Regions from separate parts of the Streptomyces sp. NPDC039609 genome, predicted to be linked through region 3. Evidence: riboswitches for the same ligand, from Rfam matches in the RefSeq annotation. Region 3 holds a riboswitch; each other region holds the start of a gene.
The links. Region 3 has a riboswitch for cyclic di-AMP ahead of ACZ561_RS13360 (M23 family metallopeptidase). Riboswitches for the same ligand answer to the same signal wherever they lie in the genome.
Positions count from the first base shown of each region.

Region 1 (7,364 bases), on a different contig from region 3:
GGGCTGCTCGACGCCCCGACGCGCGAGGAGCCGGCGGCGTACGAGGGTGATGCCCGGGTCGACGGCTGGACCCGCCGGGTCCTGGAGCGGGTCCGATGAGCACCGAGGCCTCGGCCCCCGCCAAGGGCGGGATCTGGCGTCAGAGCCGTACGTTCGAGCCCGCGGTACGGCTGCTCTTTCTCAACCAGCTGACCATCAACCTCGGCTTCTACATGTTGATGCCGTACCTCGCCGCTCATCTCGCCGGCGGTCTCGGGATGGCGGCCTGGGCCGTCGGGCTCGTCCTCGGCGTACGGAACCTCTCCCAGCAGGGCATGTTCCTGGTCGGCGGGGCGCTCGCCGACCGGCTCGGCTTCAAGCCGCTGATCGTCGCGGGCTGCGCGCTGCGGACGGCGGGATTCGGGGCGCTCGCGTTCGCCCAGTCGCTGCCGGTGCTGGTCGCCGCCTCGGTGGCGACGGGCCTGGCGGGAGCGCTGTTCAATCCGGCCGTGCGGGCGTATCTCGCGGCGGAGGCGGGGGAGCGACGCGTGGAGGCGTTCGCGCTGTTCAACACGTACTACCAGGCGGGGATCCTGCTCGGGCCGCTGGTGGGGGTGGCGCTGACGGGGGTGTCGTTCCGGCTGACATGCGTGGTGGCGGCGGTGCTGTTCGCCGTACTGACGCTGGTACAGCTGCGGCACCTTCCGGTACGGGGGAAGCCGGCGGAGGCGGTCGAGGAGCGGGGCCAGTTCCGTACGGTGCTGACCAACCGCACCTTCTGGCTCTTCTCGCTGGCGATGACCGGCTCGTACGTCCTGTCCTTCCAGGTCTACCTGGCGCTGCCGCTCGCGGCGGACGGCACGGCGGCGACGACCGCGCTCTTCGTCGTCTCCGCGCTCGTCGCGCTGGCCGGCCAGCTGCGGATCACGGCCTGGTGCGCGCGCCGGCTGAGCCGTGAGCGGTGTCTGGTCCTCGGCCTTGTGCTGATGGGCGCGGCCTTCCTGCCGCCCGTGGCCGTGCCGGGCCTCGGGGGGTTGCTGCTGTGCGCGGCGGCCCTGGCGGTCGCGAACGCGGTGCTGTACCCGTACGAGATGGACACGGTCGTCGCGCTCTCGGGCGGGCGGTGGGTGGCCACGCACTACGGGCTCTACAACACCGTCTGCGGGATCGGGATCACGCTCGGGAACCTGGGGACGGGCGCGCTGCTCGATGTGACCGGGTGGTCGGCGACGCCGTGGCTGGTGCTGTGCGGGGTCGGCTTGGCGTGCGCGGGCGCGGTGGGGGTCCTGGGGCGCGGCGGACGGCTGAGCGCGGACGGGGTCCCGGACGCTCGGGGGTAGGGGTCGGGGGCGCGCGGAGGTGAAGGGCGGGGGCGTAGGGGTGAGCGGCTGAGGAGGTGTCACCCACTCGGCCGAGCGGGGGTCGCCGCGCGGCGCGGCTCCCGCCACCCTGGGGTGGGCGCGGTACCGTCCGTCGCCGTGTACGGACCGGGCAGGAGAGCACAGGTGGGGCAGGGGCAGCGAGGCGCGGGCGGCGACGTGAACGGGCGTCCGCGGCCGCGAGCCGAGCAGGCCCGGCGGTTCATCCGAGCCCTGCCCCCGCTCGTCATCCTCGGTGGTGTCGTCTTCGACCTCTCCACCCCGCCCTCGTACACGGCGGCCCCGATGTTCTCGGCCGCTCCGCTCATCGCGGCTCCGTTCTTCTCGATGCTGACGACCCTGCTCACCGGCATCGCCGCGATCCTCGCCGGCATCGGTCTGCACCTCTACAACCACACGGCCTCCGAAGTTCCCTCCCTCACCGAGACATTCACCGTCGCCACCGTCGTCGCCCTCGCCCTGCTCATCAACCGGGTCGTCCTGCGCAGCGGCGAGCGGCTCGCCTCGGCCCGGGTGATCGCGGCGACCGCCCAGAAGGCGGTCCTGCCGACGCCGGCCGAGCGGATCGGCGGCCTTCAGGTGGCGGCTCGTTACGAGGCCGCGCAGGCGGACGCGTTCATCGGCGGCGATCTGTTCGCCGTCCAGGACACTCCGTACGGGGTGCGGCTCGTGGTCGGTGACGTACGGGGCAAGGGGCTGGACGCGGTCGAGGCGGTCGCCATCGTGATCGGGGCCTTCCGGGAGGCTGCCGAGCAGGAGGCGACCCTCGAGGGCGTCGCGCAGCGGCTGGAGCGGGCGCTGGCCCGGGAGGGCACGCGGCGCTCCAGTCTCGACGCCTTCGAGGGGTTCACCACGGCCGTCCTGGCCGAGATCCCGCGCGTGGACGGGCACGTACGGGTGGTGAACCGCGGTCACCCCGAGCCGCTGCTGCTGCACGCGGACGGGGGCCTGGAGCTGCTGGCGCCGAGCGAGCCGGCGCTGCCGCTCGGCATGGGCGAGTTGGCCGCCTGGCCAGACAGGGCGGACGAGAGCCCGTACCCGCCCGGCGCGACGCTGCTCTTCTACACCGACGGCCTGTCCGAGGCGCGCGACGCCAAGGGCACCTTCTACGATCCGGCCGAGCGGCTCGCCGGCCGGATCTTCCCGGGTCCCGAGGAGCTGCTGGACGCGCTCGTCGACGACGTCCGCCGCTACACGGGCGGCGGCTCCACGGACGACATGGCGCTGCTCGCCGTGAGCCGTCCGACGACGGGGCAGCCGGAGCGGCGGCGGACGATGCCGGTGGTGCCGTGACCATCCGTAGTGGAGAGGTACCGCTGAGATAACAACTGACACACTGTCAGTTTCAACTCCTGCAGGCGGGGGTCAACTGAAGCGGGGTCAAATCGGGCTGTACTGACTCAATCCCTTGAATGATCACTCGGAACAGCTTGGAATCCGGCCCTCCTGTCTATTAACGTTCGATAACGCAGCGCGGTCGTCCCAGCCGTCGCAAGAGACGGCACCGTGCGCACGCGCCGAATCCTGAAAAGGAACCGGGGAACCACCACTTGGGGTGAATCGGGCACCGTCGCATCCGTGCGACACCGCCCGTAGGAGACCTTCCTGCTCCGAACCCGTCAGCTAACCCGGTAGGCGAGAAGGAAGGAAAGGAGTACGCCTCCGTGGCGTCCAACACCCCTGCCCCCGAAGACACCTTCGACGGGTTCCAAGCGTTCGGTGCGCCGGGCGCCGCCGGTACGGACGACGCCACGACGTGGGGGGAGTGGAACCCCACCGAGGACTCCCTTCGCCAGCAGGCCCGCTCCGGTGGCCGCCACCGGGTCGTGAAGCAGCGCTCCGCCTTCGCCCGCTCCTCCACCGTCCTCGGCGTCGGTGTCATCGCGGCCGTCGGCGCTGGTGGCATGGCCACCGCCAAGGACAAGCCCCCGGTCTCCATATCGCTCCCGGACCTGAACCTCCCGGACGCCTCCGAACTGCCGGGCGTCGGCGAACTCATCTCCGACGAGGACGGCGCCGACGGTACGGGTTCCGGGACGAACAACCCGCAGCCGCTCACCGCCTCCCTCACCCTCTCGGCCGACAGCGCCGAGAAGACCGACGGCGGTTCCGCGTCCGAGTCCACCGCCGACGCCGGCGAGGCGCTGCGCGCCCGCATCCTCCAGCAGGCCGAGCAGCAGCAGGCCTCCGCCGACGCGGCCGAGAAGGCCGAGGCGGAGAAGCAGGCGGCGGAGAAGGCAGCGGCCGAGGCGGCGGCGAAGGCTTCCGCGGCAGAGAAGGCCGCCGCCGAGGCGAAGAAGAAGGCGGAGGCGGAGGCAGCGGCCAAGGCCGAGGCGGAGCGGCTGGCCAAGCTCGCCGCCAGCTACTCCCTGCCCACGTCCTCGTACACCCTCACCTCCACCTACGGCCAGTCCGGCTCCATGTGGTCCTCCGGCTACCACACGGGCCTCGACTTCGCGGCGCCCACCGGCACGCCGGTCAAGGCGGTCCACGGCGGCACCATCAAGTCGGCGGGCTGGTCCGGCTCGTACGGCTACCGGATCGTCCTGGAGCTGGAGGACGGCTCGGAGGTCTGGTACGCGCACCTGTCCTCGATGACGGTGAGCGTGGGCCAGTCGGTGGGTACGGGCGACACGATCGGCCGCGTCGGCGCGACCGGCAACGTGACCGGCCCGCACCTGCACCTGGAGGTCCACACCGCGGGCGGCGACGGAATCGACCCGGCGGCCTGGCTGCGGGACAAGGGCCTGTCGGTCTGATCCGGCCGGGAATCCGAGGCCGCTGAGGCCGTCGAGTCTTCGACGCGCCCCCACGCTCGCGTGGGGGCGCGTCCCTCGTTGCGCGCCCCGCGACTCCGGCGGTCCTGCGGCACCCGCCGCGACTTCGGCGGTCCTGGCGGCCCCCCCCGCGACTCCGGCGGTCCTGCGGCACCCCCCGCGCCTTCGGCGGCCCCCCGACGTCGGGCGTGCCGGAACACCGCGTCACCCCCGCGGTGCCGTCGGCGTCCGGCCACGCTCGACCTGCGGCTGACCGACCCGGAGGCGCCCCGCGAACTAGCTCCGGTACGGGTTGTAGCCGCCGTAGTCGAGGTACTGGGGCGGCGCCCAGACCTGGCCCGTCGCCCGCGCGGCATAGGTCAGGGCGGGGGATGCGACCGCCTTGCGCTGCCAGAGGTGGTGGAGCAGCTCCTGCTCGCGGGCGAGGAAGTCCGGAGCGCCCGCGCCGCGCTGGGCGCGGTGGCGCAGGAAGGCGAGGGTCGTCGCGAACGCCTCGTACTCCCCGACCGCGACGGCGGCCGCCGGGCCGTACGTGCGGCGGGCGAAGTCGCGGGCGAGGGAACGGGCCCGCATCGAGGAGAGCGCGAGCGGCTCGGCGGGGGAGAGCCAGCCGGCCGCGGCGTACGCCGGGAGCTGCCCGGATATCGTGCGCAGCTCCCGCTGCCTGCTCCATATCGCCAGCCAGGTCAGCAGACCGAACGCGGGCACCATGAAGATGCCGTACACGACGATGAAGCCCCACGGTCCGAGGATGGTCGCCGAGCCGTTCCACAGGGCGTGCACGCCCATCGAGAGGACGAGACCGGCCACCGGAAGCAGGACGCGCCGCACGCGCTGGCGCCGGGTGGCGAGGGCGGCGAAGCCGAAGCCGAGGCCGGTGAGCACGGTGAAGAGCGGATGCGCGAACGGCGACATCACGATCCGTGCGAAGAAGGTGCCGGCGGTCATCGAGCCGATGCCGGTCGTGCCGATCTCCTGGTCCTCGCCGAAGGCCCGGCCGAGATAGAGGATGTTCTCGGTGAAGGCGAAGCCGCTCGCGGTGAGGCCGGCGATCACGACGCCGTCGACGAGACCGGTGAACTCGCGGCGGCGCAGCAGGAAGATCAGCAGTACGGCGGCGGCCTTGGCGCTCTCCTCGACCACCGGTGCCACGACCGTGGCGCCGAGGGTGTCGGCGGACGCGGGGTCGGCCGTGGCGGTGGCTATCCAGCGGACCGCGAAGGAGTTGGCGATGATCGAGACGAGCGCGGCGGCGAAGGCGCCCCAGCAGAACGCGAAGATCAGGTTCCGCCACGGGCCGGGTTCGACGCGGTCGAGCCAGCGGAATGCGGCGACCAGCAGAGGGACGGGCAGGACGGCCAGGCCGAGGCCGACGAGGAACCCCTCGGTGCCGGTCTGGTCCCGCACGATCGCGAGGATCACCAGCGCGCAGAGCGTGAGCAGCGTGACCACGGCGACCGCCCGGACCACCTTGCTGCGCCAGAACGCGCGGCGGGGCCGGTAGCGCCACTGGGCGCGGTCCGGGACAGCCGTGAAGTCGGGCTCCTCGGTGTCCCGGGCAGGGACGGGCACGTGGTTCGACACGTGATCGACCCTAACGACAGCGACTGACACCCCGCGAGGGAGTTCCGCCCTCGACGTCCTACTTCCTGGCGAAGAGCAGGTCGTGCACGAGGTGGCCCTTGTCGAGGCCCTGCCCCTCGAAGCGGGTGAGGGGACGGAAGGCGGGGCGGGGTGCGTAGCCGCCGTCGGCCTGCGTGTTCTCGAAGTCGGGGTGGGCGGAGAGGACCTCGAGCATCTGCTCGGCGTACTCCTCCCAGTCGGTGGCGCAGTGCAGGACGGCGCCGGACTTCATCCGTGTCGCGAGCAGCGTCAGGAACTCGGGCTGGATCAGGCGCCGCTTGTGGTGGCGCTTCTTGGGCCAGGGATCCGGGAAGTAGACGCGGCAGCCGTCGAGGGCATCGGGGCCGAGCATCTCTCGCAGCAGGATGATCGCGTCGCCGTTGGCGACGCGGACGTTCTCGAGCCCGTTGCGGTCGGCGAGACCGAGGAGGTTGCCCTGACCGGGGGTGTGGACGTCCACGGCGAGGATGCCGGTGCCGGGGTCGGCGGCGGCCATCTCGGCCGTGGCCTCGCCCATGCCGAAGCCGATCTCCAGGACGACGGGGAGGTCGCCGAACATCTCCTTCAGATCGAGGATCCGCTTGCCGTCGATGTCGAGACCCCAGTCGGGCCACCGCTTGAGCATCGCCTCGGCCTGCCCCGCGGTGACGCGGCTGCGGCGGGGCTGGAAGCTGCGGATGCGCCGCTCGTGGTGCGAACCGGCGGGATCGGGCAGGGGCCCTTCTCCGGCGGCGAACATCCGACTGCCCCGGCGGGCGACGACGGGCTCGGCGACGGGGCGGGTGGCGGTTTCTTGAGACTCAGACACAATGCCCCCAATTCTACGGGCGCGCTCACCCCACTCCGCTGTGGCGAGGACTACAGAAAGGACAGCGCCCTCGTGGCGATCTCCCGGCCGATCGGGAGCGACGCCGTCGCCGCCGGGCTCGGGGCGTTCAGCACGTGGATCGTCCGGGGGGCCTCACGGATCAGGAAGTCGTCCAGCAGCGTGCCGTCCCGCAGCACCGCCTGCGCCCGTACCCCCGCCGGCGCCCGCCGCAGATCCGTTTCCTCCACCACCGGCAGCAGCCTGCGCACCGCCTCCGTGAAGGCCCGCTTCGACAGCGACCGGCGCAGCTCACCCGCTCCGTACCGCCAGTGCTCCCGCGCGATCTGCCACGATCCGGGCCACGCCAGCGTCCCCGCCAGGTCGCCGGGCCGGACGGCCGACCAGCCGTACCCCTCGCGGGCCAGCGCCGGCACCGCGTTCGGCCCCACGTGCACACCGCCGTCGACGCCCCGCGTCAGATGGACCCCGAGGAAGGGGAAGGCAGGGTCCGGCACCGGATAGACCAGGCCGCGCACCAGCGAGGGGTCCGCCAGCTCGAAGTACTCCCCGCGGAAGGGGACGATCCGCATCCCCGGCTCGTCGCCCGCGAGCCGGGCCACCCGGTCGCAGTGCAACCCCGCGCAGTTCACCAGGACCCGCCCCCGCACCACCGCCCCGGCGGCCGTGCGGACGGCGACGCCCCAGGGCCGGCGGTCGATCGCGGTGACCTCGGAGCCGTACAGGATCCGCGCCCCGGAGGACTCGGCGAGCTGCGCCGCCACCGCTCCGTAGTCGCAG
Region 1 is NZ_JBVIUJ010000015.1:14,356-21,719, reverse strand. It holds gene ACZ561_RS33915 (PLP-dependent cysteine synthase family protein) at 1-99, shown strand, start outside; gene ACZ561_RS33910 (MFS transporter) at 96-1,319, shown strand; gene ACZ561_RS33905 (PP2C family protein-serine/threonine phosphatase) at 1,485-2,651, shown strand; cyclic di-AMP (ydaO/yuaA leader) riboswitch at 2,864-3,011, shown strand; gene ACZ561_RS33900 (M23 family metallopeptidase) at 3,023-4,117, shown strand; gene ACZ561_RS33895 (PrsW family intramembrane metalloprotease) at 4,412-5,719, opposite strand; gene trmB (tRNA (guanosine(46)-N7)-methyltransferase TrmB) at 5,778-6,497, opposite strand; gene lhgO (L-2-hydroxyglutarate oxidase) at 6,617-7,364, opposite strand, start outside.
Region 1: linked by a shared signal. The riboswitch ahead of ACZ561_RS33900 (M23 family metallopeptidase) and the one ahead of ACZ561_RS13360 (M23 family metallopeptidase) in region 3 are both predicted to bind cyclic di-AMP.

Region 2 (7,364 bases), on a different contig from region 3:
ACCCACGGGATCGCGGTCACGACGACCGCGTCACAGGCGTCGTCCACGAGCGCCGCAGCCAGCGCGTCGCGGAAGTCGGCCGGGGTCGCCGCCGTCGTCAGGTCGATCGGGCGCTGCGGACGCAGTCCCTCCGTCAGACAGGCGTCGTACGTCAGCAGCCCGAGCGACTCGGAGTTGCCGAGGATCGCGACCCGGGGCCCGGTCGGCAACGGCTGGCCCGCGAGCAGCAGGCCCGCGTCGACGAGTTCGGTGACCGTGTCGACGCGGATGACCCCGGCCTGCCGGAGCAGCGCGGAGACGGTGGCGTGCCCGATACGGGTGACCGGTACCCGGTGTCCCGGCGGCGCGCTCCCGCTGTGCCGGGCGCCCTTGACCACCACCACCGGTTTGACCGCCGCCGTCCGCCGGGCCAGCCGGGTGAACTTCCGGGGGTTCCCGATCGATTCCAGGTACAGCAGGACGACATCGGTCGCGGGGTCGTCGTACCAGTGCTGGAGGAAGTCGTTGCCCGAGACGTCCGCCCGGTTGCCCGCGGAGATGAAGGAGGAGAGACCGGCGCCGCGCCGGTGGAGTCCGGCGAGCAGTGCGATGCCGATCGCGCCGGACTGGGTGAAGAGCCCGATCCGCCCGGCGGCCGGCATCTGCGGCGCGAGCGAGGCGTTCAGCCGGACGTCGGTCGAGGTGTTGATGATCCCGAACGCGTTGGGACCGATGATCCGCATCCCGTACGAACGGGCCTGCCGCACCAGTTCCCGCTGCCGCTCCCGCCCTTCGGGCCCGCTCTCCGCGTACCCCGCCGAGAGCACGACCAGGCCCTGCACCCCGTGCTCGCCGCAGTCGGCGACCGCCTCCGGCACCCGCTCGGCGGGCACGGCGACGATCGCCAGGTCGACCGGTTCGCCGATGTCCCCGACGGAGCGGAAGGCCGGCACCCCGTCGAGCGTGCCCCCGTCCCCGAGGGCGCGGTTGACGGCGTACGTACGGCCGGTGAACCCGGAGTCCAGCAGGTTGCGCAGGACCGTCCGGCCCACCCCGCCCGGCGCGCGTCCGGCGCCGATGACGGCGACCGAGCCGGGGGCGAGGAGGCGCTGCACGGATCGCGCCTCGGCCCGCTGCTCCCGCGCGCGCTGCACGGCGAGCGAGCGGTCGGTGGGCTCCAGGTCGAGGTGCAGCCGTACGGAGCCGTCCTCGAAGCTGCGCTTCTGGGTGTATCCGGCGTCGGTGAAGACCTTGATCATCTTCGAGTTGGCAGGCAGCACCTCCGCCGCGAACCGTCGGATGTCCCGCTCCCGCGCCACCGCCGCGATGTGTTCGAGCAGCGCGGAGGCCACACCCCGCCCCTGGTGCGCGTCCTGGACCAGGAAGGCGACCTCGGCCTCGTCGGCGGGGGCGCTGGCCGGCAGCCCCCGCTCGTTGATGCGGTCGTACCGAACGGTGGCGATGAACTCCCCGCCGACGGTCGCCGCGAGACCGACCCTGTCGACGAAGTCGTGATGGGTGAAGCGGTGCACGTCCTTGGCGGAGAGCCGCGGGTAGGGCGCGAAGAAGCGGTAGTACTTCGACTCGTCCGAGACCTGCTCGTAGAAGCTGACCAGCCGGTCGGCGTCGTCGACGGTGATGGGCCTGATGCGCGCGGTGCCGCCGTCACGGAGGACCACATCCGCTTCCCAGTGGTCGGGGTAGGCGTGTTCCGGTTGTTCCGGCTGTTCCGACGCGCTCTGCATGGGGCAAGCGTACGGCCGGGGTACGTCAGTGGCACCGGTCGCGCGGCGTCTGTGTGCCATGCAAGGTAGGAGCACCGAAACGGCCCTGGGACAGGGTCCGAAGGTCGGCTTCGAGCATCCCGCCACCCGTGAGAGACTGGTCTAGACAACCCGCTTGAGACTTGAAGGGCAACACCATGGCTGAGCGCCGCGTCAACGTCGGCTGGGCCGAGGGCCTGCACGCCCGCCCCGCCTCCATCTTCGTCCGTGCCACCACGGCCTCCGGCGTCCCCGTGACGATCGCCAAGGCCGATGGCAACCCGGTGAACGCCGCGTCGATGCTCGCGGTGCTCGGTCTGGGCGCGCAGGGCGGCGAGGAGATCGTGCTCGCTTCGGACGCCGATGGCGCCGAGGCCGCTCTGGACCGTCTGGCGAAGCTGGTTGCCGAGGGCCTCGACGAGCTCCCCGAGACCGTCTGACTTAATTCCGATGGAGCCGCACACGCCGAAATGAAGGCGAGTGCGGCTCCATTGTTTTCCCTGCCGACCCGACCACCGAATTTCTGGAATCCCGGGCAGCACGAAGAAAGCCCCGAGAATTCCTATTCTTTGTATACGGCCCGCGTGTTAATTCTGGGCGCTCGCGGTGTTTACGACGTGTTGCGAAGCCCTCACACGTCCGCGCTCCTGGCGCTTCAACCGGTGCTGCGCCAGCGAGCGCTCGGCGTGCAGCGCGGTCAGGGTGCGGGCCCGTTCGGCGTCGCCGCGCGCCACGGCGTCGACGATCGCCCCGTGCTCGGCCCACGCCTCGACGGGCTGGGCGGCGGGCTCGACCGCGTACATCCAGGCGATCTTGTGCCGCAGCTGGGTGAGCAGCGCCGTGAGCGCCGGACTGCCGGAGGCCTGTGCCAGCGTCTCGTGGAACCAGCTGCCGAGCGAGCGCAGATCTTCACCCTGGCCGCGCCTGGCCCGCTCCTGCCCCAGCCTGACCAGGCCCCGCAGCACCTTGAGATGGGCGTCGGTGCGGCGCTGCGCGGCGCGGGCGGCACCCAGCGGCTCGAGCAGTGACCGGACGTCCAGAAGATCCGCCGCCTCCTGCTCGGTGGGTTCGGCGACATGGGCGCCCGCGTGCCGGCGGCTGATCACGAAGCCCTCGGACTCCAGGGTGCGCAGCGCCTCGCGGACGGGGACGCGGGAGACCCCGTAGCGGCGGGCCAACTGCTCCTCGGTCAGCCGGCTGCCGCACGGGAGGACCCCGGAAACGATGTCGTCCCGAATCGCCGTGCATACCGACTGCGCGGGAATGCGCATCTTCGACCTCCGCCTTGATCCGCGCGAAACCGGTTCGTCGGCGACTCTATTGCAGCGGGACGGAATTTCCGAAGGCGATCCGGGAACATGGATATCTTTTGGCCAGCGAAAAGCCCCGGCTCAGGACGAGCCGGGGCTTTTCTGACGCTGTTCCGTGGCCGTCAGACGTTCACGCCGCGGGCGCGCAGATACGCGACCGGGTTGATGTCGGAGCCGTACTCGGCGGTGGTGCGCGCCTCGAAGTGGAGGTGCGGGCCGGTCGAGTTGCCGGTCGAGCCCGAGAGGCCTATCCGCTGGCCCGGGGTGACGGTCTGGCCGACCGAGACACTGATGGACGACAGGTGACCGTACTGGGTGTACGTGCCGTCGTTCATCCGGATGACGATGTTGTTGCCGTACGCGCCGCCCCAGCCGGCCTCGACGACGGTGCCGGAGCCGACGGAGACGACCCGGCTGCCGGAGGCGGCCCGGAAGTCGACGCCGGAGTGGCTGCCGGAGGACCAGAGCGCGCCACCGGCCTGGTAGCTGGTGGTCACGTACGAACCGGCGACGGGGAGCTGGAAGGAGTTCAGACGCTTGCGCTCGGCCTCGCGGGCGGCGCGCTCCTTGGCCTCGCGGATCTCCTTGGCGCGGGCCTCGGCCTTGCGCTTCGCCTCCGCCTTCGCCCGGGCCTCGGCCTTGGCCCGCTCGACGGCCTCGGCGGCCTCGCGCTCCTGGGCGGCGGCCTGGGCGTCGATCGTGGCCGCGAGGGTGTCGGCGGCGACGATCTGGGTCAGGCCGGTGTCCTCGAAGGAGGGGGCGTCCGCGTCGGCGGCGAGCGCCGGCGAGGCGAGGGTTCCGATGACGCCGGTGGTGGCGATGGTCGCGACGCCGGCGATGCCCGCGCTGCGGCGCGCCAGACGGCTCGGACCACGATGCTTCCCGGTGGCACGGGTGAACGCCATGTAGTGGCTGATCCTTTCCTTCCTTCTCGCCTACCGGGTTAGCTGACGGGTTCGGAGCAGGAAGGTCTCCTACGGGCCCCTCCGCACGGGTGCGAAGGCGTCCGATTCACCCCAGGGACTTCGTGTGGGTCCCCGGCTCCCCAGGCTCGCGCCTGACGGGGACTCGGCGATGACTGTCCGATGCCACGGGCTCGCGGCGGGTGCAACTGGCGAACAGCCGGACCGACGCTAAGCGGACTGTCTTTCAATCAGCAAACAGACACGCCCGTTTGTAAGACATGCCACAGGGCATACGCCCACCCATTCCCTCAATACGGACAAAGGGGAGGACCCCGCCATACCGTGATAACGGGGTCCTCGAAGTGGCGCGGGGTTGCCTCAATCAGCCGGTGACGACGGTCACTTCGCCGATGCCGAGGGCACGCACCGGCTCCTCGATCTGCGCCGCGTCACCGACGAGCACGGTGACAAGACGGTCCACCGGGAAGGCGTTCACGACCGCCGCGGTCGCCTCCACCGTGCCGGTCTCGGCCAGGCGGGCGTACAACTGCGCCTGGAAATCGTCCGGAAGGTGCTGCTCGACCTGGTCGGCGAGCGTCCCGGCGACGGAGGCGGCCGTCTCGTACTTCAGCGGCGCCACCCCCACCAGGTTCTGCACGGCCACATCGCGCTCGGCGTCCGTCAGCCCCCCGGCGGCGAGGGTGCGCAGCACCTTCCACAGGTCGTCAAGTGCCGGTCCGGTGTTGGGGGTGTCGACGGAGCCGCTGATGGCGAGCATCGAGGCGCCGTGGCCCTCACCGTCGGACCGCAGCACCTGGCCGAAGGCACGGACGCCGTACGTGTAGCCCTTCTCCTCGCGCAGGACGCGGTCCAGGCGGGAGGTGAGGGTGCCACCGAGGCAGTACGTGCCGAGGACCTGGGCCGGCCAGACACGGTCGTGCCGGTCGGCGCCGACGCGGCCGATGAGCAGCTGGGTCTGGACGGCGCCCGGCCGGTCGACGATGACCACCCGGCCGGTGTCGTCGGCCGTGATCGGAGGCATGGGGCGCGGCTCGGCCGTGTTCCCCGTCCACGCGCCCAGCGACTCGGCGAGGACCTTGTCCAGGTCCACGTCGGTCAGGTCGCCGACGACGACGGCCGTGGCCGTGGAGGGCCGCATGTATGCCTCGAAGAAGGCACGGACGGCCGCGGCGTCGATCGCCGCCACCGTCTCCTCGGTGCCCTGGCGCGGCCGCGACATGCGCGACGTGGCCGGGAACAGCTCCTTGGAGAGCTGCTTGGCCGCCCGGCGGGCCGGGTTGGCCGTCTCGTGCGGGATCTCGTCGAGCCGGTTGCGCACCAGGCGCTCGACCTCGGTGTCGAGGAAGGCCGGCGCGATCAGCGCTTCGGCGAGCAGGCCGAGCGCCTTCGGCAGCCGGGAGACGGGGACCTCCAGGGAGACCCGTACGCCCGGGTGGTCGGCGTGCGCGTCGAGCGTGGCGCCGCAGCGCTCCAGCTCGGCGGCGAACTCCTCGGCGGAGTGCTTGTCCGTGCCCTCGGAGAGGGCGCGGGCCATGATCGTGGCCACGCCGTCCAGGCCCTCGGGCTCGGCGTCCAGCGGGGCGTCGAGGAAGATCTCGACGGCCACCACCTGCTGGCCGGGGCGGTGGCAGCGCAGCACCGTCAGGCCGTTGTCCAGCGCTCCGCGGTCCGGTGCCGGGAAGGCCCAGGGCTTGGCGGTGCCCGGCTCCGGCTGCGGGTGGAACGTCATGCTCGTCAAAGACGCGGCAGCGTCGGTCACTGGTCCGCTCCCTCTTCCTCGTCGCTGTCGCTCTGTTCGGTACCGGTCGGCTCGTAGACGAGCACCGCGCGGTTGTCCGGGCGCAGCCGGGCCTTGGCAACCGCCTGCACCTCCTCCGCGGTGACGTCCAGGACCCGGTGCACGGCGGTGAGGGCGAGCTGCGGGTCGCCGAACAGGACCGCGAAGCGGCACAGTTCGTCGGCCCGGCCCGCGACCGTGCCGAGCCGGTCCAGCCACTCGCGCTCCAACTGGGCCTGGGCGCGCTCCATCTCCTCGGGCGTCGGGCCCTCGGCGGCGAACCGGGCCAGCTCCTCGTCGACGGCGGTCTCGATCTCGGGCACCTCGACACCGCCGGACGTCTTGACGTCCAGCCAGCCCAGCGACGGCGCGCCGGCCAGCCGGAGCAGGCCGAAGCCGGCCGCCACCGCCGTGCGGTCGCGGCGGACCAGGCGGTTGTGGAGCCGCGAGGACTCGCCGCCACCGAGGACGGTCAGGGCCAGGTCGGCGGCGTCGCACTCGCGCGTGCCGTCGTGCGGGAGCCGGTAGGCGGCCATCAGCGCGCGGGCCGGGACCTCCTCCTCGACGACCTCGCGCAGCTGCTCGCCGATGGTGTCCGGCAGGGTGCCGTCGCGCGGCGGCAGCTTGCCGTCGTGGGACGGGATCGAGCCGAAGTACTTCTCGATCCAGGCCAGGGTCTGCGCGGGGTCGATGTCGCCGACGACCGAGAGCACCGCGTTGTTCGGCGCGTAGTACGTGCGGAAGAAGGACCGCGCGTCCTCGAGGGTGGCCGCGTCCAGGTCGGCCATGGAGCCGATCGGCGTGTGGTGGTACGGGTGGCCCTCGGGGTACGCGAGGGCGGTGAGCTTCTCGAAGGCCGTGCCGTAGGGCACGTTGTCGTACCGCTGGCGGCGCTCGTTCTTGACGACGTCCCGCTGGTTCTCCATGGACTCGTCGTCCAGGGCCGCGAGCAGCGAGCCCATGCGGTCCGCCTCCAGCCAGAGCGCCAGCTCCAGCTGGTGGGTGGGCATGGTCTCGAAGTAGTTGGTGCGCTCGAAGCTCGTCGTGCCGTTGAGCGAGCCGCCCGCGCCCTGCACCAGCTCGAAGTGGCCGTTGCCGTGGACCTGCTTCGAGCCCTGGAACATCAGGTGCTCGAAGAGGTGGGCGAGGCCGGTACGGCCCGCGACCTCGTGGCGCGAGCCGACGTCGTACCAGAGGCAGACCGCGGCGACCGGGGTCAGGTGGTCCTCGGAGAGCACCACCCGCAGGCCGTTGGCCAGCCGGTGCTCGGTCGCTGTCAGGCCGCCGGAGCCGGCCTCTGCCGTGGCCGTGTGACCCATGGGCATGTACGTCCCTTCGATCGCGATATGGAAAAGTCCTGCCACCCTATGCAAGCGCACTGACACCTGGCGAAGTTCCCGCAGGTTCGAGGCGTCCCTCTTCCGGGTCGCAGGGGCGTCGCGGACGGCTGACGGCGGGCCGTACCCGGGTCGCGGTCGGCGTTGTCGGTGGGACGGTCCACAATGGTCCGCGTCAGATCAACCTTGTTGGTGAAGGAGCCGCAGCCGCGATGGCCCGCCGCAGCACGAAGACACCGCCGCCGGAAGACGCGTTCGAGGAGAGGATCCTC
Region 2 is NZ_JBVIUJ010000008.1:373,331-380,694, forward strand. It holds gene ACZ561_RS25515 (bifunctional acetate--CoA ligase family protein/GNAT family N-acetyltransferase) at 1-1,724, opposite strand, end outside; gene ACZ561_RS25520 (HPr family phosphocarrier protein) at 1,901-2,182, shown strand; gene ACZ561_RS25525 (GntR family transcriptional regulator) at 2,330-3,013, opposite strand; gene ACZ561_RS25530 (M23 family metallopeptidase) at 3,175-3,957, opposite strand; cyclic di-AMP (ydaO/yuaA leader) riboswitch at 3,971-4,136, opposite strand; gene ACZ561_RS25535 (M16 family metallopeptidase) at 4,340-5,707, opposite strand; gene ACZ561_RS25540 (M16 family metallopeptidase) at 5,734-7,080, opposite strand; gene ACZ561_RS25545 (DNA gyrase/topoisomerase IV subunit A) at 7,305-7,364, shown strand, end outside.
Region 2: linked by a shared signal. The riboswitch ahead of ACZ561_RS25530 (M23 family metallopeptidase) and the one ahead of ACZ561_RS13360 (M23 family metallopeptidase) in region 3 are both predicted to bind cyclic di-AMP.

Region 3 (7,364 bases):
GGACGCGCTCGCCCCCGACGGACTGCACATGGAGCGCTGGGTGCCGAAGGCGGCGCAAGGCGGCCGTGTGGCCGATCTGCGCGTGGTCGTGATCGCGGGCCGGGCCACCCATGCCGTCGTACGGACCAGCCGCTCCCCCATGACCAATCTCCATCTCGGCGGTACCCGGGGCGACTTGGGCGCCGTACGTGCGGCGGTCGTCGGCGCGGGCGGACGGTGGACGGACGCCCTCGACGTGTGCGAGCGGGCCGCCGACGCCTTCCCCGGCACCCAGTGCGTCGGCGTCGATCTGCTGCCGGCCGTCGGCTGGCGACGCTTCGCCGTCGGCGAGGTCAATGCCTTCGGTGATCTCCTTCCCGGACTCACCGGCCTCCCCGGCAGCGGCGCGGAGGGCCAGGACACCTACGCGGCCCAGGTCTCCGCACTCCTCCGCAGAAGCCCTGACAGCACCACCGGCAGCAGTCGCACCACAGGAACGAGCATCGTGTGAACCAGCCTCCCGCACCCGACATGAACGAGATCGTGGGCAGCCACGATCTCCTCCTGGTCACGCTCGACACCCTCCGGTACGACGTCGCCACCGAGCTCGCCGCGGCCGGCCGCATCCCGAACCTGGCCCGGCACCTCCCCGGCGGCAGCTGGGAGCGCCGGCACGCCCCCGGCAGCTTCACCTACGCCTCCCATCAGGCGATCTTCGCGGGCTTCCTGCCGACCCCGGACCACCAGGGCCCGCACCCCAGACTCTTCGCCGCGCGGTTCGCGGGCAGCGAGAGCACCGCCGACGGCACCTTCGTCCACGACACCCCCGATCTGGTCTCCGGTCTGGCGAAGGAGGGCTACCGCACCGCCTGCGTCGGCGGCGTCGGCTTCTTCAACGGCCAGGGCCCCCTCGGCTCCGTGCTGCCCGGCCTCTTCCAGGAGAGCCACTGGGAGCCCGACTTCGGCGTCGCCTCCCCCACCTCCTTCGAGTCCCAGGTGACCCGGGCCGAGGAGATCGTCGCCGCGCTCCCGCACGAGCAGCGCCTCTTCCTCTTCGTCAACGTCGCAGCCCTGCACCAGCCCAACTGGTTCCATCTGCCCGGTGCCACCCGGGAGTCCGGTGACACCCGGGCCTCGCACGCGGCGGCGCTGGAGTACGTCGACCGGCACATCGGCCGGCTCTTCGCCGCCATGAGCAGCCGCCGGAACTGCTTCGCGATCGTCTGCTCCGACCACGGCACGGCATACGGGGAGGACGGCTTCACCGGTCACCGCCTCGGCCACGAGGTCGTCTGGACCGTGCCGTACGCCCACTTCTTCCTGGACGGCCCGGAGCGGGAGGCGGTCGCATGAGCGATGCCCCGCGTCCGTACGAGAGCTATGTCTACGCCTACCCGCACAAGACGGCGTACCGGCCGCTCCCCGACCCCGCGCCCTCCCTCGCGGCGCTGTGGGCGGACGAGCCGAAGGACACGCTCTCCCTCTATGCGCACATACCGTTCTGCGAGGTCCGCTGCGGCTTCTGCAACCTCTTCACCCGGATCGGCGCCCCGGACGAGCTGACCAGCCGCTATCTCGACGCGCTCGACCGACAGGCGACAGCCGTGAGGGAGGCGCTCGGCGACGCCGGACCGGTCCGTTTCGCCACGGCCGCCTTCGGCGGGGGCACCCCCACCTTCCTCACCGCCGGCGAGCTGGAGCGGCTCTGCGACATCGCGGAGAAGCGGATGGGTGCGGATCTGCGGGCCGTCCCGCTCTCCGTGGAGACCTCCCCCTCGACGGCCACCGCCGACCGGCTGGCGGTCCTGGCCGACCGGGGCGCCACCCGGCTCAGCATCGGAGTGCAGAGCTTCGTCGAGGCCGAGGCCCGCGCCGCCGTGCGGCCGCAGCGCCGCGCCGATGTCGAGGCCGCGCTCGCCCGCATCCGGGACACCGGCGTCCCCGTACTGAACATCGACCTCATCTACGGCATCGACGGCCAGACCGAGGAGTCCTGGACCCGTTCCCTCGACGCGGCGCTCGCCTGGGCGCCCGAGGAGCTGTATCTCTATCCCCTCTACATCCGCCCGCTCACCGGCCTCGGCCGACTCTCGCCCACCGCGGACCGGGAGTGGGACGAGCAGCGGCTGCGGCTGTACCGCCACGGCCGGGACCATCTGCTGGCGCGGGGGTACCAGCAGGAATCGATGCGGATGTTCCGGCGCGCGGACGCCCCGCCGCAGGGCGCGGACGACTACGCCTGCCAGACGGACGGGATGATCGGCCTGGGCTGCGGGGCGCGCTCGTACACCTCCTCGCTGCACTACTCCTTCGACTACGCCGTCGACATGAGGGAGGTTCGCTCGATCATCGACTTCTACACCGGGACGCGGGACTTCACCCGCGCCCAGGTGGGCCGGTGGGTCGAGGCGGACGAGGCGCGCCGACGCCATCTGCTCCAGTCGCTCCTGCAGGCCCGGGGCATGTCGGCGGTCGACTACGACGAGCGGTTCGGCACCTCGCCGTTCGCGGACTTCCCGGCCGAACTGGGCCGGTTCGAGAAGCTCGGCTGGCTGGATCCGACGGCCCCGGCCGGGCTGTTGCGGCTCTCGCCCGAGGGCCTGGCCCACTCGGACGCGCTCGGTCCCGCGCTGTTCTCGCCGGCCGTCCGGGCGGCGATGGCCGCCTACGAGCCGAAGTAGCGGAGGTGACGGCATGGACCTGACGATCCTCTACCGGGGCCCGCTCGCCTCCTGCGACTACGACTGCCCCTACTGCCCCTTCGCCAAGCGCCGTGACAGCCGCGAGCAGCTGCGTGCCGACCGCGCCGCGCTGGAGCGCTTCTCCGCCTGGGCGGCCGCGCAGACCGGCGACCGGCTGAGGATTCTCTTCACCCCGTGGGGCGAGGGCCTGGTCAGGTCCTGGTACCGGCGCACGCTCACCGAGCTGTCGCGCCTCCCCCACATCGAGCGGGTGGCGATCCAGACGAATCTGAGCTGCCGCACCGACTGGCTGGCCGAGGCCGACCCCGAGACCCTCGCGCTCTGGTGCACCTACCACCCGGGGCAGACACCGTACGACCGCTTTCTCGCCAAGTGCCGCGAACTGGCCGCCCGGGGCACGCGTTTCAGCGTCGGGATCGTCGGCCTGCCGGAGCACCGGGAGCACGCTCGGCGGCTCCGGGACGATCTCCCGCCCGAGGTGTACCTCTGGGTGAACGCCGCCGAGGGGCACACCTACACCGAAGAGGAGGCCGATGGCTGGACCGCCCTCGACCCCCTCTTCCCGTACAGCCGCCGTCCGCACCCCTCGGCCGGTCTCCCCTGCCGGACCGGCGAGTCGGTGATCTCGGTGGACGGTGACGGGACGGTGCGACGCTGCCACTTCGTGAAGGCCGAGCTCGGCAACCTGTACGACGGTTCGTACCGCGCCGCCCTGCGGCCCCGCGCCTGCCCCCTCGCCGTCTGCGACTGCCACATCGGCTACGTCCATCTGGAGACGCTGCCGCTGTACGACGTGTTCGCCGGAGGCGTCCTGGAACGGATCCCCGCCACGCTCAGAGGGGCATGAGGTCCGGGCGCTTGGCCTCCACGTGGTCCCCCGAGCTCTCACCCCGCAGCCGCCTGCCGATCCACGGCACGAGGTACTCCCTGGCCCAGTTGATGTCGTCGCGGCGCACGTCCAGGGTGTTCCGCGGCGGCAGCGGCGGCCACGCCTGGTCCGGGTCCGCCGGCACCTCCATGCCGAGGACCTGGGCGGCGCGCAGCGCGACCCGGGTGTGACCCTCGGGCGAGAGGTGCAGCCGGTCGTCGTCCCAAGCCCGCCTGTCCTGCACCGACTTGAGCGACCACAGGTCCAGGACCGGGCAGTCGTAGCGGTCGGCGACGGCCCGGACATGAGCCGTGTAGGTGGCGATCTTGCCGCGCAGATGGCGCAGCACGGGTACGTCGCGGGTGTCGAAGCCGGTCGTCACCATGACCGTGCCCACGGCCGAGGTCAGATCCGCGACGGCGCGCTCGAAGCGCTCCGCGACATCGTCCGGGTCGGTACCCGGGCGGATGATGTCGTTGCCCCCCGCGCAGAAGGTCACGAGGTCGGGGGCGAGCTCCTTCGCCCTGGGGACCTGCTCCTCCACGATCTGGTCGAGGAGGCGGCCGCGTACGGCCAGGTTGGCGTAACGGAATGCGTCGTGCTCCGGCAGCTGGTCGGCGAGCAGCACCGCGAAGCGGTCCGCCCAGCCGACGTACTTCCCATCTGGCCCGGGGTCTCCGACGCCCTCGGTGAAGCTGTCACCGATCGCCGCGTACGACCCGAATACGTCCATGTCTCTTGATCTCGAATCGTCTGCCACGGGAGCTCATCTTTCCCTTATGGGTGTGACCTACGCGACCGTAAGGAGGGGTTGACGCCGGGTGAGATACGCCACCGGTCAAGATTCCGCCAAGCCGGAATACGGGGGAACGCGAAGGGGCCCGGCACACAGGTGCCGGGCCCCTTCGGGTGCCGGGTGTACGTCAGATGCTGACGCCGTGCGAGCGCAGGTACGCCAGCGGGTCGATGTCCGAGCCGTAGCTCGGTCCGGTGCGGATCTCGAAGTGCAGGTGCGGACCGGTGGAGTTGCCGGTCGAACCGGAGAGACCGATCTCCTGGCCGCCCGTGACGGTCTGGCCGGCGGAGACGCCCAGCGAGGAGAGGTGGGCGTACTGCGAGAACGTGCCGTCGGCGTGCTGGATGACGACCTCGTTGCCGTACGAGCCGCTGTTGCCCGCGGAGTAGACGGTGCCCGCACCGACGGCCTTGACCGAGGTGCCGGAGGAGGCGATGAAGTCGACACCGGTGTGGTAGCCGGAGGACCACATGGCACCGGAGGCGCGGTACGGGGTGGAGACGCCGCCGCTGACCGGGGCGACCCAGCCGGAGGAAGCGGCCTTGGCGGGAGCGGACGGCGCCGGGGTGGAGGTCGAGGCCTGGGTGGACTCGACCGTGCCGCGGTCGGCGCTGCGCGAGCTGCGCTCGGCCGAACCGGTGGAGGACTTCTCCGCCTTGGGTGCGGCCTTCGGGGCGGTCTTCGGGGCGGCCTTGGGCGCGGGCGGGGTCGCCGTCGACTTGGCGCCGAGGGTGAGCTTCATGCCGGGAAGGATCAGCGAGGGGTTCCCGCCCACGACCTGGCGGTTGTCCTCGTAGAGCTTCTTCCAGCCGCCCGCCAGGTGGTGCTCGGAGGCGATCTTCGACAGGTAGTCGCCGCGGACGACGGAGTACGTCTTCGGCTTGGCGGTCTTGTCGGCGGCGGGGGCCTTCGCGGGAGCGGCGGCGACGGCGGCGACGGCCTGCTCGGGCGTCACGGTCGGGGCGCCCTTGTCGGCGGCGTGGGCTCCGGTCGCACCGAGGAGCGGCAGGGCGACGACGGCGCCACCGGTGCCGGCGGCGACGAATCCGCGCGTGATCGGGTTGACCTTGGGACGGCGGTGCTTACCCTTTGCGGGCATGGCGAATTCCTCTCCGTCGCCTGCGAGGTGAGCTGTCGGGTTCGGACTGGAGATGTCCGGCCGCGTTCTCACGCGACTTAACCCCAAGCCGTCCGGATCGATCCGGTTCGGCGTACTTACCTGGGTCCCCCGCTCCTGCCGTACGTGGATGGGTGCGGATTCCGGGCGGTGGCAGGATTCGGCGGTCCGACCGGATTGACGGTGACCGTAGACGAGCGGAGTCGGCGCGAACAAGCCACCGTTTTTCTCCCGCATTCAGGGCCGGGATATTCAGGCCGAATTCCGGTCACCCTCCGTGGAGGGCGGAGCGCCGATTCCCTTTTCCGGCAGGGAGATTGTCCGGAACGATCAGGCACGGTCCGTCACTTTTATGACGCTGCTCACGCACCGGAACCCATCTCCCCTATTACCAGGGCGCGTTATACCTAAGGGCCCAATTCGGACAGAACACCCATTCCCATACCCCGGGGGTATGCGGAGCCGCCCCCACCCGGGATGATTGCCCCTGGAACCGATCTCGATCAGTCAACCTTCAGGAGCACTCGTGACGCAGCAGCTGCCGCAGGTCCCGTCGACCGAACCCGAGCTCACCGGGGTGCGCAACTTCCGGGACGTGGGCGGCCTGCCGACCATGCGCGGCGGATCGGTGCGATTCGGACGACTCTTCCGCAGCGGCCACCTCGCGCACGCCACCGAGGAGGACGCGGCCTTCCTCTCCACCCTCGGGCTGCACACGATCTTCGACTTCCGCAACCAGGCGGACCGGAAGGTCGAGGGCCCGGACGTCGAACTTCCGGGTGTACGAAATGTGAACATACCGCTCAATGACCCGGCCGACGGCAAGGAGTTCTGGAAGCTGGTCAGCACGGGCGAGCTGGAGCAGCTCCGCGCCATCCTGGGTGACGGCAAGGCAGCCGCCCGAATGTCCGATTCGTACCGGAAGATGATTGTCGAGCGGATCGCGGAGCACAGCCGCATCCTGCACGCGATGGCCGAGGACAGCGTTCCGGCGCTGATGCACTGCGCGGCCGGCAAGGACCGCGCGGGCCTGTCGATCGCCATCTCGCTGCTCGCGGTGGGTGTCGAGCGCGAGGCGATCGAGGCCGACTACGTGAAGTCGAACGACCCGCACCGCCGGTACAAGGTGCGCCGCAGCTCCACCGCCGCGGACGCCATGTCGCCCGAGGTGATGGAGCTGCTCAGCCCGCTCTTCGACGCGCGCGTCGAGTACCTGCGGGCAGCGTTCGAGACGATCGAGCAGACCTGGGGCACGGTCGAGAGCTACCTCACGGACGGCCTCGAGCTCGCCCCCGAGACGCGGGAGCGGCTGCGCGAGCGGCTCGTCGTCGAGGCGTGACCCCGTCCTCTACTGGTTCTGCCCGCCGAGCATGAACAGCAGGTAGAGGAACCCGGCGAAGAGGTGCCCGGCCACCAGATAGGCGAAGAGCCGGAGCACCAGACCCTTGGGGAACTTGCCCCCGTCGCGCTCTTCGCCGGTGACGGGTACGGACTTGTCGGACATATCGGCCCCTTCCGAAGGGCTCAGCGCGGATGCGGAGTTCCGTCGCCGAGGCACAGCTCGGCGGCGGGGCTCTGCATCAGCGTGTGGACGAAGAGCAGCTCGGCCCCGCCGCGGCCGGCGGCGCCGATGCGGTGCGGGGTGAGCGAGTCGAAGTGCGCGCTGTCCCCCGGGTCGAGTACGTGCACGGTGTCGCCGAGTGCGAGGCGCACCTGCCCTTCGAGGACGTGGAGCCACTCCTCCCCGGGGTGGACGCGCACGATGTCGGTCCGGGTGGCGTACGGCACGTGGACCCGGAGCGCCTGCATCGCGCGGCCGGGGCCACCGGCCTGGCGGTAGATCCAGCCGTCGGCCTCGACGGGCTCGGACCGGCCCGCCCTGACGACCGGATCACGCTCGGG
Region 3 is NZ_JBVIUJ010000004.1:250,446-257,809, reverse strand. It holds gene ACZ561_RS13385 (STM4014 family protein) at 1-490, shown strand, start outside; gene ACZ561_RS13380 (STM4013/SEN3800 family hydrolase) at 511-1,332, shown strand; gene ACZ561_RS13375 (STM4012 family radical SAM protein) at 1,329-2,660, shown strand; gene ACZ561_RS13370 (STM4011 family radical SAM protein) at 2,674-3,528, shown strand; gene ACZ561_RS13365 (SGNH/GDSL hydrolase family protein) at 3,515-4,309, opposite strand; gene ACZ561_RS13360 (M23 family metallopeptidase) at 4,473-5,444, opposite strand; cyclic di-AMP (ydaO/yuaA leader) riboswitch at 5,447-5,622, opposite strand; gene ACZ561_RS13355 (tyrosine-protein phosphatase) at 5,989-6,801, shown strand; gene ACZ561_RS13350 (DUF6126 family protein) at 6,811-6,966, opposite strand; gene ACZ561_RS13345 (XRE family transcriptional regulator) at 6,987-7,364, opposite strand, start outside.

Region 4 (7,364 bases), on a different contig from region 3:
TGGGGCCACCTGTACCGGTACGACCTGCGCACCGGCGCGCTGCTCGGGCAGGTCACGTCCGGGCAGTGGGTGGTTCGGCAGATCCTGCGCGTCGACGAGACCGAGCGGGTGGTGTACTTCACCGCCACCGGTCTGGTGGACGAGGATCCCTACCGGCGCACCGTGTGCCGTGTCGGCCTGGACGGCTCCGGCTTCGCCAAGGTCACGGACGACGAACTTGACCACATCGTCACCATGGGGGACGACCAGGAGTACTTCATCGACTCCGCGTCCACCGTCGACACCGCGCCGGTGACCAGCGTGCGTGACTGGAGCGGGCGGGTCCTCGTCGAGCTGGAGCGTGCCGATATCGGCAAGCTCGTCGCCACCGGCTGGACGGCTCCGGAGCGCTTCCGCGTCAAGGCGGCCGACGGCGTGACGGACATCTACGGCGTGCTGTACCGGCCGCGGGGGTTCGACCCCGCAGAGCGCTACCCGGTGGTGGACAACGTCTACCCCGGCCCACAGGTCACCCGGGTCGCCCCGTGTTTCGACCCCGGCGGCATGGGCCTCGACGCGGAACCCCTCGCGGCACTGGGCTTCGTCGTGGTGGCGCTGGACGGGCGAGGCACCCCGGGGCGGAGCAAGGCCTTCCACGACGCCTCCTACGGTCACTTGGCCGACGCGGGTTGCCTGGCCGACCACGCTGCCGCGCTGCGGCAGCTGGCCGAGACCCGGCCTTGGATGGACCTGGACCGGACGGGAGTGTTCGGCCACTCCGGAGGCGGGTTCGCCGCGGCGCGGGCGATGCTGGACTTCCCCGAGGTGTACAAGGTCGGAGTCGCCCTCTCCGGCTCGCACGACGCCCTCCACTTCAACCTGGGCTTCGTGGAGACGTACGACGGCGCGGCCGATCCCGAGGCCTGGGCACGCACCTCCAGCCTGGAGCTCGCGGACCGGCTGGCGGGCAAGCTGCTGCTCATCCACGGCGAGATGGACGACCAGGTCCACCCCGAGCAGACGCTGCGGCTCGCCGACCGGCTCCTCGCCGCCGGCAAGGACTTCGAACTGCACATCGTGCCCGGCGCCGAGCACACGTTCATCGACTGCCTGGCCCATGTCCGCACCCGCTGCTGGGACTTCCTGGTGCGCGAGCTGATGGGTACGCAGCCTCCTGCGTACCGCCCGGCCCCCATCGCCATCGGCCCCGAGCTGCTCGGCGAGATGTTCGGCTGAGCGTGCCACGTGCCGGAGGAGAGCGTCTTCACTCTCCTCCGGCACAACGGCAATGGGCGAGTCGCACATAGGCCGCTGATGCGCGTGTGATCAACAACCCGTAACCTCCACCCCGCAAGGGGTAGCACGGGGTCCGATCACAGCGGGGGACGTACATGACATACCGGCGCGCGGCGATACCGGCACTGGTGGGTGGGCTGCTGCTCACGGCGTTGCTGTGGTGGGCGGGAGCGAGTGCGCAGGCACTTCATCTGCCGGGCTCCACCGGCGTCCTCGGCGGTCAGGCCACCGCCGAGCTCGAGCGCTGGCTGCTTCCCTGGTCGTACGATCCTCCGGCCTCGGTCCGGTTCGGAGCCGAGGTGGCCGGAGGGGTCGGGGACACGGCCGGGACCGACGCCGGCCGCTACCTCGGGCTGTACGGCACCGGGATGCAGATCCGGTTCTTCGCGGTCTTCGCCTTCTTCGTGCCCGGGGCGCTGCTCCTGATCCGCAGGCTGCCGCCGGTACGGGGCAGGCTGACCGCGGCGCTGCTCGCACTGTGGGCCTGGGGTCTCGTGGCCGGGACGCTCGCGGTCACCGTCTCCGCACCGTGGCTGATCGCCTCGCACGGGCGCGGCAGTTACCGCTTCCTGCCCCAGCTGGCGAGCGTGATCTCCACCGGGCGGCAGGCCTTGGTCGCGACCGCACTGGTCACGGCGGTCGTGACCGTGCTCGTCGCGCGCGTCACCGCGAAGGGTGCCGGTCCGCTGCCGCAGGAGGTGGTCCCCGCGCGGGCCGCCCGCCTCGCCGCCACCGTCGGGACCGCTGCGATCGCCCTGTCCCTGCTGGTCCTCTCGTACCAACCGGTCGCCGCCGCCATCCAGACGGTCTCCCCGGACGGCGGGCTGTTCGCCGAACCGGGCGACCTCCTGCGGCAGTGGCTGCTGCTCGGCGCATGGGACAGCCCGGCGGGCGTGCAGCTCGGCGACTGGCTCCTGTACCGCGCCGCCGACGTGCTGGTTCTCGTCGTCGTGTGGTGGGCACTGCGCCGGCTGCCCGTGCTGCTCACCCGGGTCACCGTCCCCGCGATGGCGGCGGGCGCGGTCTGCGCGACCGTCCTCGCGCTGCTGGCCGGCCAGCTCCTGGGGATCGCGACGGACGGGGCGGGCCTGCGCTGGGGGCTCCTGCACATGTCCGCCGTCCTCGGCGGAGGCGTTCCGGCCGCCCTGACCTGGGGCGTGGTGGCGGGGGTCGCGGCTGCCGTGACGCTACGGGTGGCCGTGGGCCGCACGAAGACCACGGACGCCACCACCTCCGTACCGGAGTCCGCCCGGCCCCGGCTCGACGCCTGACCTGCCGACGTCCGACCTCCCGACGCCCGACCTGTCGGGGTGCGGACCTGGCGTGTCCTGTCCGCACCCTTTACCGGTCAGGGGCGCGGACGCACTCCGGTCCGGCCCGTCCGCGCCCCGATGTCGCCTGCCGCCGCTACGAGCCCGGGGGCACGTACGCCTGTCGGCTCGCGCAGTTCCAGATCACCGGACGGGCGACCCACGACGCGTCGACGGCGACTCCGCCCACCCGGTCGTCGTCCGACACGGCGCGGGCCGTCGCGTCACGGTCCGCCTCGAGCGACGGCAGCGCGAGCACCGGGCCGTGCCCCGGCCACAACTGGGCCTGGGAGGGCAGGAGCGGGGCGCCCTCCCGGTGGGTCGTCGCCGTACCCACCGCGACGCCCGTCGTCGGGCTGATCGCACCGAACTCACCCTCCTCCTGCCCGGCAACGAGGCCGGGGGACGAGCCGTGATCCTGGTACGGGGGCGTCCACGACCAGGGCTCGCTCTCCGGGTCGAACCGGTCGCTGACCGAGACGTACCCGACCACCCGCCCCGCGTCGTCGATGCCCTCGGCCATGTTGTGGACCAGATACTCGGCGCGCGCGACCGGCAGCGCACGCGCCGGACCGCCGTCCCCCGGCCACAGGACCGGGAAGGAGCTCCAGGTGAAACCGTCGGGGCCGTCGTACGACTGCTCGGCCGCGCCGATCACATCGCCGCGCGCGTTGACACTGGTGATCCGCGTCACGACCGTGCCCGGTCCCGCGTCCGGCGGCAGCGCCAGGGTCCGCGTGACCTTCCCGTCCCGCCACACCTTCGCCGTGCCGTCGCTGTCGACGGCCGCGATCCGCCCGGCGTCGTCGACGTCCACATCGGACGCGCCCCGTGGCACCCCGTCGGCGAACAGCCGCACCGACGAGGCCCCGGGGCGGTAGCTGAACAGGGCGGTCGAACCGTCGGAGCGGCGCCCCACCCAGCCGGCCATGAGTCCCTGCCGGTTGACGGCTCGGACAGCACCCTCGTCGTAGCCCTCGGGCAGTGGCACACGGTGCAGCCGCTCACCTCGCCAGTACACCGGCAGGCCGCCGCTCGCGCCCACGGCCAGGCCGCGCGGGCCGAGATCGTGCACGCCCTCGGTGGAGATCCCGCCACGGGCGTCCGGCGGGAGCGAGGGAAGTACGGTCGGGCCGGGCGTGCACCGTGAGGCGGCGGCGGCGGCGCCGGGCGTCTGGGCGACGGCCGGACCGGCAACCGTGAGCAGACCGGCCATGGCGGCGGCGGCCGCGCACACGGCAAGCGTTCTCTTCATACGTCGTTCCCCCCAGGGACGGGATCCGCGATCCCCATCGCGGATCATCAGTCGCCCATGGTGCACGCCATGAACGCGACATGGGGACGGAATGCCCCAGACCGCTTGGCGGGACGCCGAAGCCCCGGCCCATGAGGGACCGGGGCCGGGGCGTGGAGTCGACGCGGAGCGGGGATCAGTACGGCCCGTTGACGTTGTCGATGGAGCCGTAGCGGTCCGCGGCGTAGTTGCAGGCCGCGGTGATGTTGGCGACGGGGTCGAAGAGGTCCATCGACGTGCCCGGCACGTGGTAGGCGAGGAAGGTCGGCTCGATGACCTGGAGGAGACCCTTGGACGGCGTGCCCTTGACGGCGTTCGAGTCCCAGAGGTTGATGGCCTGCGGGTTGCCCGAGGACTCGCGCATGATGTTGCGGTGGATCCCGTCGTACGACCCCGGGATGCCGTAGCGCGCCATGACGTCCAGCGACTCGCGGATCCACCCGTCGAGGTTGTTGGCGTAGGTCTTCGCCGGGGCGGCCTTGGGGGCCGCGGCGGCGGCCTTCCCGGAAGCCGCGGCGGCGGGCTTCGCGGGAGCGGCCTTGGCGGGAGCGGCCTTGGCCGGAGCGGCGCTCCGCTGCTGCGAGCGGTCGGCCCGGTCGGCGTCCGAACGGGCCGAGGACTTCGACTGCTTGGGCTGCTTCGGGGCGGTGGCGGAATTCCCGCTGAGCGTCAGTTCGAGGCCAGGGTGGATAAGTGACGGGTTGTCACCAACGGCGCTGCGATTCGCGCGGTACAGGGCCTTCCAGCCGCCCTGGACGTCCTGCTCGTGCGCGATCACCGAAAGGGAGTCGCCGCGGACGACCTTGTATATCTTGGCGGCAGAATTCTGGGCGGCCGGAATTGATTCCGCGATCTTCGCCGGGGCGCTGAAGACGGTCTTCTCGGCGGGGGCGGTCGCGGGGGCCGTCTGGGGCGTCGCATGAGCGGTGGCCGTGGCGACCAGGGGCAGGGCCAGTGCGGCGCCACCCGTGCTCGCAAGGGCGATACCGCGGGTCAGGGGACGTCGCTTGGGGCGCCGGTGCTTACCGTGTGCGGGCATGATGCATTCCTCTCCGGCGCCTGCGGGGTGAGCTGTCGGGTTCGGGCTGGAGATGCCCGGCCGCACACGTGCGACTTCACCCCGAGCCGCTCCGGAGAAATCCGGACCGGCGAATAGTGGGTCCCCCGCTCCTGCCTTCGGGTGAATGATCGGTCTTTTCGGACGGTGGCAGGATTCGGCGATCCGTCCGGGTCGAGGTGACCGTAGGCGAGAAATGTCGACAGAAACAAGACGTCGCGTACGTGGGTAATTCGCCGAGGGGATTTCCGCCGCGTCCACCCCGCCGAACTTCCTTGAGCGGCAAGGGGACGGAAGGTGCGAGGAGATGGTTGCAGGCCCTTTGCGTGATTCATCTCACCAGGGGTGCCAAATCGGTCATTAGGGTAAATTCAGGTGAGTTGAGAAAAGGGACACAAGGGATGGTAAAGACTCTTGTGTCCCTTTTGATAGGAAGTGCGGCTGTGTGTCAGCCGGTGATGCTCGCGGTGCCGGTCTCGATGTGGCCCGTGTAGCGACGCGACCAGGTGCCGTCGATGTCGGCGAGGACGGTGAAGTCGTACCAGCCGTTGTGGTACGCCACGGCGTTGAAGTAGTCCTCGCGCGAGGAGTTCGCCGCCACCGTGTACGTCCACGGCCCGTCGGAACGATAGGCGTTCGAGCGGATGGTGAAGGTCACCGGAGTGGTGGAGGTGTTCTTCATCGCGAAGCAGATCGCCGTCTTCCCGGTGCCCGGCTCGGTCGCGAAGCGCGCCGCGACCTCGATCGCCTGCCCGGCTTCGAGGCGTCGCCGATGAAGCGGCGCAGGAAGCGGTTGGGGCCCATCATCGAGATGTCGTACTTGCCCGACCCCGAGCCCGTCCCGATGTTGAAGTAGTCCGTGGACGTCGTGCCCGCGTCGACGGTGTACTGCCAGGCCGCCGTGGACCGGTGCTGGTGCGGATGGATCGTGAAGTGCGCCGCGCGCTTCGCCTGCGCGCCCTGGTTCGTCATGGAGAACCAGGCCAGGATCTTGCCCGCGGCACCGAACTCGAACCGGTCGAGGTTGCCGTTCACCTGGTACGGCAGGGCGCGCGCCGGGCGGGTGCCGGCCTCCTGCGCGGGCAGGGCGTTGTCCTGCGGGACCGGGTTGGGCAGGGGGGCGCAGGTCGACTGCCCGATCACCTTGGCGGTGGACGGGAGCCCCGAGGGAACGCCGAAGACGGGGTTCCCGAAGTCGAAGACCCCGGTCAGGTCGCCCGTGACCTTGCGCCGCCAGGCGCTGATGTTCGGGCACGCGGCGGGGGTGCCGAGGGCGGCCGTCCAGGTCTCCATGAACCGCAGGACGGAGGTGTGGTCGAAGACCTCCGAGCTGACCCAGCCGCCACGCGTCCACGGGGACATGACGAGCATCGGGACCCGGAAGCCGAGACCGATCGGGACACCGTCGAGGTACTCGCCCGGGGTGCCGGGCGGGGCGACCGGCGGCGGGACGTGGTCGAAGAATCCGTCGTTCTCGTCGTAGTTGAGGAAGAGGACCGTCCCGTCGAACACCTCGGGATTCGCGGCGAGCGCGCGGTAGACGAGGTCGACGAAGTGCGCGCCGTCGCCGGGCGGGGCGTACGGGTGCTCGGAGAAGGCCTCGTTGGCCACGACCCAGGAGACCTGGGGGAGCGTGCCGGCGACGACGTCGGCCCGGATCGCGGCGGCGATGTCGTCCGGGGTCGATCCGGTGACCTTGGGAACCGACCCCATGCCGCGGTCGTACAGCGGGTCGCCGGGCCGCGCGTCGGTGAACTTCTTGAAGTACGCGAGGCCGTTGTCGCCGTAGTTGTCCTGCGCGTTCTGGTAGACCTTCCAGCTCACCCCGGCACGCTGGAGCGCCTCGGCGTACGTCTCCCAGGTGAGCCCGGACTCGTCGCCGCCGTCCTTGCTGGAGGCGTCGATCCTGCCGCTCCACAGGAAGGTGCGGTTGGGGCCGGTGGCGCTGAGCGCCGAGCAGAAGTACGCGTCGCAGATCGTGTAGTTGTCGGCGAGGGCATAGTGGAAGGGGATGTCACCGCGGTCGAGATAGCCGAGGGTGCGGGTGTTGCCGACGCCGGTCACCCAGTTGTCCATACGGCCCGCGTTCCATGCCGCGTGCTGCGAGGTCCAGCTGTGCGGAAGGTCGCCGTTGCACTGGGCCAGGGTCTCGCCGTCGACGCCCCCGGCGGGCGGGGTGGCGCTGAGCTTCCACGGGTACTGGCGGCCGCCCCAGTTGGGCTGGTTGAACGTGCCCCAGCCGCCCGGGATGTTGCCCGCCGCCCGGTCGCCGAAGCCGCGGACGCCGCGCAGCCGGCCGAAGTAGTGGTCGAAGCTGCGGTTCTCCTGCATGAGGATCACGACATGCTTGACGTCGGTGAGCGTGCCGTTGGCGGCCGCGGCGGTGGCCGATGCCGTGCCCGTGGGGAGGGCGGCGCCCGCCATGAGA
Region 4 is NZ_JBVIUJ010000001.1:762,892-770,255, forward strand. It holds gene ACZ561_RS03385 (S9 family peptidase) at 1-1,215, shown strand, start outside; gene ACZ561_RS03390 (hypothetical protein) at 1,371-2,546, shown strand; gene ACZ561_RS03395 (hypothetical protein) at 2,683-3,840, opposite strand; gene ACZ561_RS03400 (LysM peptidoglycan-binding domain-containing protein) at 4,016-4,918, opposite strand; cyclic di-AMP (ydaO/yuaA leader) riboswitch at 4,921-5,072, opposite strand; partial or broken gene ACZ561_RS03405 (phosphocholine-specific phospholipase C) at 5,385-7,364, opposite strand, start outside.
Region 4: linked by a shared signal. The riboswitch ahead of ACZ561_RS03400 (LysM peptidoglycan-binding domain-containing protein) and the one ahead of ACZ561_RS13360 (M23 family metallopeptidase) in region 3 are both predicted to bind cyclic di-AMP.